One region of the Mammaliicoccus sp. D-M19 genome, then DNA from elsewhere that is predicted to be linked to it. Evidence: predicted binding sites of a transcription regulator. Region 1 holds the regulator's gene; each other region holds the start of a gene.
What was found. Region 1 encodes LexA, which represses DNA repair genes until DNA is damaged. Its sites were predicted from a motif close to CGAACATATGTTCG; they were not measured.
Positions count from the first base shown of each region.

Region 2: LQ675_RS01740 (carbohydrate kinase) is a predicted target of LexA. The motif match lies at 1,254-1,267, and genes of this name have one in related genera.
Region 3: uvrB (excinuclease ABC subunit UvrB) is a predicted target of LexA. The motif match lies at 968-981, and genes of this name have one in related genera.

Region 1 covers NZ_JAJNHW010000005.1:121,666-123,951, reverse strand. The annotation lists gene LQ675_RS10970 (CAP domain-containing protein) at 1-953, shown strand, start outside; gene lexA (transcriptional repressor LexA) at 1,259-1,879, opposite strand; gene sosA (DNA damage-induced cell division inhibitor SosA) at 2,024-2,233, shown strand.
Region 2 covers NZ_JAJNHW010000001.1:328,322-330,607, forward strand. The annotation lists gene LQ675_RS01735 (pseudouridine-5'-phosphate glycosidase) at 1-149, opposite strand, end outside; gene LQ675_RS01740 (carbohydrate kinase) at 149-1,240, opposite strand; gene LQ675_RS01745 (hypothetical protein) at 1,394-1,930, opposite strand; gene LQ675_RS01750 (class I SAM-dependent rRNA methyltransferase) at 2,003-2,286, opposite strand, start outside.
Region 3 covers NZ_JAJNHW010000001.1:649,584-651,869, reverse strand. The annotation lists gene LQ675_RS03375 (TlpA family protein disulfide reductase) at 1-21, shown strand, start outside; gene LQ675_RS03370 (HD domain-containing protein) at 21-671, shown strand; gene LQ675_RS03365 (DUF2198 family protein) at 680-910, shown strand; gene uvrB (excinuclease ABC subunit UvrB) at 1,043-2,286, shown strand, end outside.

The DNA.
Region 1 (2,286 bases):
AATCAAATTTGTCTAGACAAATTGGGCAAAAAGTATTGAATGTTCAACAAGGATTACAACACGAAGAATCAGCTAAAAAGGTTGAACTGAAGACACCAGATGACCAAGAATTTGCGATTAATAATATTCAAATCAATCAAACAAAAAGCGAAGTAGAAAAGAAACTTGGTAAACCTAAGCGTATAACGGTTAATGAATATAACGAGAAATGGCATGTGTATCATAACGACTATCATGAATTTGTGATGGTAAGTTATGGTCATGACAAAGTAACTGGTTTATATACAAACCAAGACCTTATAACTTCTAAAAAAGGTATCACAAGTAAAATGAACAAAGATAAAGTTCGTTCTATACTTGGTGAGCCTGAAAAAGCAATAGAAAAAGAAAAAGTGAAACTCATACAAAATGATGAAGATTATGATGTTTTCAAATTTGATAACATCTATACAACCGTGTTTTATGATAAACATGAAAATAATCAAATTAAAGGTCTCATGCAGATTGCATCATCAACTGAAGATAAGCGAACGAATCAGTATCATGCAGCATCTGATGAATACAAAAAAGCTTTAGAATTACAAAACTTTGATCTTGTAAATGCCGAAAGAGTACAGTTTGGATTACCGACATTAACTTATAATGAACGTATTAGCGAAACTGCAAGAAAGCATAGTCAAGACATGGTGAATAATGATTATTTTGATCATAATAACAAACAAGGTATGTCTCCATTTGATAGATTAGATCGAGATGGTTTTAAATATGTAACAGCTGGGGAAAACTTGGCTTATGGTCAAATCAGTAGTATATATGCACATCATGGTCTCATGAATTCACTTGGACATAGAAAAAACATTTTAAATAAAGATTATAAAGAATTAGGTGTAGGTGTTGATATTGGCGAAGAATTACAGCCATATTGGACGGAGAACTACATCACGCAACAATAGAAAAGAGATAAGTGGTATTATCTTATCAACGTTGATATAATTAAATCGAGAAAAGTCAATATTTCATATTTCCTTAAATGTTTAACACATGTTGTTTCTAGTAATTTTGATTGGTGAAATAACATATAAAGGGGTAGTTTTACATGGAAAATAAAGAAATAAAACGAAAAGATTTAGATGTCTTAGAACGTATTAAAGAATTATTAAATAAAAAAGATGTATCATAAATATATGACAAGTAAAGAAAGAACTCGATAAAGGGAATATGAAAAAAGGAGATGCAAGCGCATCTCCTTTTTGTTATGTTACATTTCTCTAAACAATCCAACAACTTTACCCAATACTGTAACGTTATCTAAATAAATAGGTTCCATTGTATTGTTCTCTGGTTGAAGTCTATATCGCGTTTCCTCTTTGTAAAAACGTTTAACTGTAGCTTCATCATCTTCTGTCATTGCAACTATGATATCACCATTCTCAGCGATTGATTGACTACGTACGATTACTTTATCGCCGTCTAGTATACCAGCTTCAATCATACTATCGCCGACAACATCTAATATAAAGATATTGCTATTATGTGTTGATGTGAAATGTGCAGGTAATGGGAAGTATTCCTCTACATTCTCTACAGCCGTAATAGGTATACCTGCTGTAACTTTACCGATAACTGGAACGTGAATGGTGTTCTCTTGGTTAACGTTCTCTCCGACTGTTTCTGTGATTTCTATTGCTCGTGGTTTAGTTGGGTCACGTTTAATGTAGCCCTTTTCTTCTAGTCTTGATAAATGACCATGTACAGTAGAGCTTGACGCTAAGCCGACTGCTAAACCAATTTCACGTACGCTAGGCGGATAGCCTTTCGTTTGTACTATATGTTTGATGAATTGATATATTTCAGATTGACGTTTAGTTAATTCTTTCATAGTCGCACGCTCCCAATTAATTATTTAAATTTATTATAGCACATACGTTTCCTTTGAACAAACATTTGTTCGTATTTTTATTGACTACGAACAGTTGTTCTGTTATTATAATAATACAAACAAACGTTCTAGGAGGAATTGAGTATGACAATTACAATTAAGAAGACAATATTAGTGTATATAGCAGTATTCTTCATGACTTTATTAATTGGATATTTATATTTAGCTCAGTCTAATGATCTTTATAATACAGAACAAACGTACGAAATGACCGATCATCAAATTAAACAACAAAGCGATAAACAACATAACCATATATCTGATTCCAATACATTAGTAGGGTCAATAGATTGAATTTAAACACGAGTAAATCCATTTGGATTTACTCGTGTTTTTTGGTATCTTTT
Region 2 (2,286 bases), on a different contig from region 1:
CTTACAATTTGTTCTACTTTTTGTGCCATTTCTACGTTTTGAGGATAAGGCATACCATGTGAAATAATTGTAGATTCTAAAGCAACAATTGCTTTACCTTCCTCTTTTGCTTTTTCTACTTCTTCTGAAAATTGAATATAGTTTTCCATTATAAAGCCTCCATGTCCTTAATTAATTGTTTTTTATCTAAATCTTGTCTCACTGTATAAGCTGTTTGAATTGTTTTAGATGCATTTGCTTTTGCCAAATCAATAATTTTGTCGATTTCAAATGATTTCAACCATCCATAAATTAAACCTGACGTAAAAGCATCACCAGCACCTGTTACATCAACGACATTATCTACTTTTTTAACTTCAAATTGACGTTGTCCTTCATCACCATCATAAATAATTTTATCTTTACCTGATGTCACAACTAAGTTCTTCACACCAAGTGATCTAATTTCACCAATGTATTGAATTAATTCCGCTTCTGTTTGTGCATCTTTACCTACGAAAGATTCAACTTCATCTTTATTTAATATGAGCCAATCAACCGCATGTAAGTTATGAGGTAGACGATTCATTTTAGGTCCAGATACTGCAATCAAGACTAATTTAATCTTTTTCTTCTCAGCGTATGAACATAAAAACTCTATCGTCTCTTTAGGACAGTTTAAATCTGCAATAATACATTTAGATTTATTAAGTAAGTATGTGTTCTTAATCATAAACTCCGGCGTAATTTTGTCATATACTGACATATCTGCAAATCCCATCGTCATACTGCCATGTTGATCTAACAATGCTGTATAACTTCCCGTTGATTCGCTAGAGATTTTCTCTACATAATCCACATTCATAAATGGTGATGATAAATCTGAAATATGTTGCCACTCTGCATCATTACCTGAAGTTGTTAATAACAGAACATCTTCACCGATACGTCCTAAATTCTCAGCAACATTTCTAGCAACACCACCAATAGAAGTTTCAGAGGTAACTGGATTTGAAGTACCTTTTACTAATTCGTCTGTAATATGAAATTTCCTATCTATGTTAGCCCCACCAATACAAACAATTGGATTTTGTTCATTTAATACATATGCTTTCCCTTGAACATATTCTTTCTTAACTAAACCTGAAATAATATTTGCAACTGCAGGTCTAGACAAACCAACTTTATCTGATAACTCTTGTTGGGATATAAAAGGATTTTCTTTTATTAAGTTAAGAATTAATTTTTCGTTTTCATTCATTGAATTCACCTCGCAAACATTTGTTTATTTTTCAAACTTTAGTTTACATTTTTAATTATAAAGCGTTTTCAGAATAATTGCAAATATAACATAAAAAAATTACACAAAAAGAAGCTAAGACATTACAAAATGCCTTAGCTTCGTATCAAAATTTTATTCACCTATAAAGTCTTGAATGACTGTTTCACATTTTTTAATGTGATCTTCGCCCATTTTTTTCATTAAATAATAACTAATTGAGCCAGCAACTGCTTGTCCAACTAATGGCACCCATCTTGATTGTTTTGCCGCTTCTCTTTTTACGACTGATCTAAAAATAACTTTTACCATTGCATTCGTTACTTTTTGACCTATAAACTGGCTACCTCTCATTGCAGCTGATGTTAAAACTTTTTGTTTTAGATCATCTTGCATTTTATTTACTTGCTTATGACTTAATCCATAAATTTTATTAATATCTTCAATGATATCGCCCATTAATTTAATATCCATACCAACACCAAGTCCTGGGATTGGTACTACATTTGCAGCTGAAGACATTAATGACTTCTTATGAATAAGTTCTTTAGCTTTTTTTCTACGTTCTAACAATTCTTCTTGTGAAATTGGTAATTCAGAACGCTTCTTTATTTCTTGTATACCAAATGCTTTATTGCCTGCTTTTGTCGTAATTTTATCGAAAATTCCCATTGTTTCCATTCTCCTCACAGTTCGATTATATTCAATCATTATTATAATAATATATACCCGAACTAGGAAATTTTAACCATTTATTTGTACGAATACGACTTTCAAGTATTTACTTGGTTTATAGTGAGGATGACTCTTGAAGTCTTTTGGTAATCCCATTACATCAGAGATTGTATAATCAACACCTAATTGATCTAATGTTTGATTTATCATTTTTTTGAATGCTTTTTGTGGGAAAGCACTTGAATTTGTACTTAACACTAAGTTACCATTCTCGTTTAATAATTCTAATGCACCTTCAATTAATTCAGGATAGTTTTTCTGAACACTAAAAGTCTTTTTCTTATTACGTGCGA
Region 3 (2,286 bases), on a different contig from region 1:
CAAGTTAAGGAGGAAATTTAATGGGGGTACATCAATATTTTAAAAGTTTGTCTGATTTAGAGAAATTAGTAAGATGTCCAGGTAAATTTAAATATCAAGACCATAATGTTGCAGCTCATTCCTTTAAAGTAACGAAAATAGCGCAATATTTAGCAACAGTAGAAGAACAAAATGGTCAAGAAATAGACTGGAAACTTGTTTATGAAAAAGCTTTGAACCATGATTATCCTGAAATATTTACAGGTGACATTAAGACACCTGTAAAATATGCGTCTTATGAAATTAAAAAATTATTCTCTCAAGTTGAAGAAGAGATGATCGATAAATTTATAACAGAAGAATTTCCTGAGCAATATCAAGATATATATAGACATAGACTACAAGAGGGTAAAGATGATAGTATAGAAGGGCAAATATTAAGTGTTGCTGATAAAATTGATTTATTGTATGAATCTTTTGGTGAAATTCAGAAGAGAAATCCAGAACCTTTATTCTTCGAAATTTATGAAAGTTCATTGGAAACCATCATGCAATTTGATCATTTAGCATCTGTACAAGATTTTATTCAACATATTATACCTGATATGTTACAAGAAAAATTTATACCACGTTCAGAGTTAAGAGAGATAACAATGACGATACTTGAGAAACGTGAAACAAAAAGGAGTTAGTGAATTGAATGATTTGGCCGATTCTAGCTTTGTTTCTTCCTTGTTTAATGGTTATTATTTTCACGCAAATTGCTCAAAATAAATGGATTGGTTTACTTGTATCCAGTATTATAATTGGTGTTTCGGTTTATAAAGGCTTTTTTAATAATGAGCTCATTATGTTGTTAGATGTATTGAGTTTAGTAGCTGGCTTTTATATAGTAGATACACTTAAAATAGATAAAATTGAATCAAGATAGATAAGAGGAATAATCATTTAGATTTTTCCTCTTATTTGTATGTAATTTTAAAATTAACGAACAAATGTTTGGTCATTTTTACAAATTTTTGATAAAATAAATATATATATTACAGAAAATGAGGAGGTTCCTATGCAACATTTTCCTTTTAAAATACATTCTGACTACTCTCCGCAAGGTGATCAGCCAGAAGCGATTAAATCTCTTGTAAAAGGCATTAATGATGGCAAGAGACATCAAACTTTACTAGGTGCGACAGGTACAGGTAAAACGTTTACGATGAGTAATGTCATTAAAGAAGTCGGTAAACCAACATTGATCATTGCACATAATAAAACGTTGGCTGGACAGCTATATAGTGAGTTTAAAGAATTCTTTCCTGAGAATAGAGTAGAATATTTCGTAAGTTATTATGATTATTATCAACCTGAAGCATATGTACCTCAAACGGATACTTTTATTGAAAAGGATGCCTCTATAAATGATGAAATTGATAAACTTCGACATTCAGCTACTAGTGCATTGTTTGAACGAGATGATGTTATCGTTATTGCGAGTGTCAGCTGTATTTATGGTTTAGGTAATCCAGAAGAATATAAAGACTTAGTTGTAAGTACACGTGTTGGTATGGAAATGGAACGTAATGAACTGTTAAGAAAGCTTGTTGATAACCAATATTCACGTAATGATATAGATTTTAGACGTGGGACATTTAGAGTTAGAGGAGATGTTGTAGAAATATTTCCAGCATCACGTGATGAACTATGTGTCAGAGTGGAGTTCTTTGGAGATGAAATCGATAGAATTCGAGAAGTGAATTACTTAACAGGTGAAGTTATTGCTGAAAGAGAACATTTTCTATTTTATCCCGCATCTCACTTCGTAACACGTGAAGAAAAAATGAAAGTTGCGATTGAGCGTATTGAGAAAGAACTTGAAGAACGATTGGCAGAACTTCGAAAAGAAAATAAACTTTTAGAAGCTCAACGACTTGAACAAAGAACGAATTATGATTTAGAAATGATGAGAGAAATGGGTTTTTGTTCAGGCATTGAGAACTATTCTGTACATTTAACGTTACGACCAAAAGGTTCTACACCATATACTTTATTAGATTACTTTGGTGATGATTGGTTAGTGATGATTGATGAATCTCATGTAACACTTCCTCAAATTAGAGGCATGTATAATGGTGACCAAGCGAGAAAAAATGTTTTAGTAGAACATGGCTTTAGACTACCAAGTGCTTTAGATAATAGACCGCTTAAATTTGAAGAATTTGAAGAAAAAACGAAACAGTTGGTTTATGTTTCAGCAACACCAGGACCATATGAAATTGAACATACTGATGAAATGGTCGAACAAATTATTCGTCC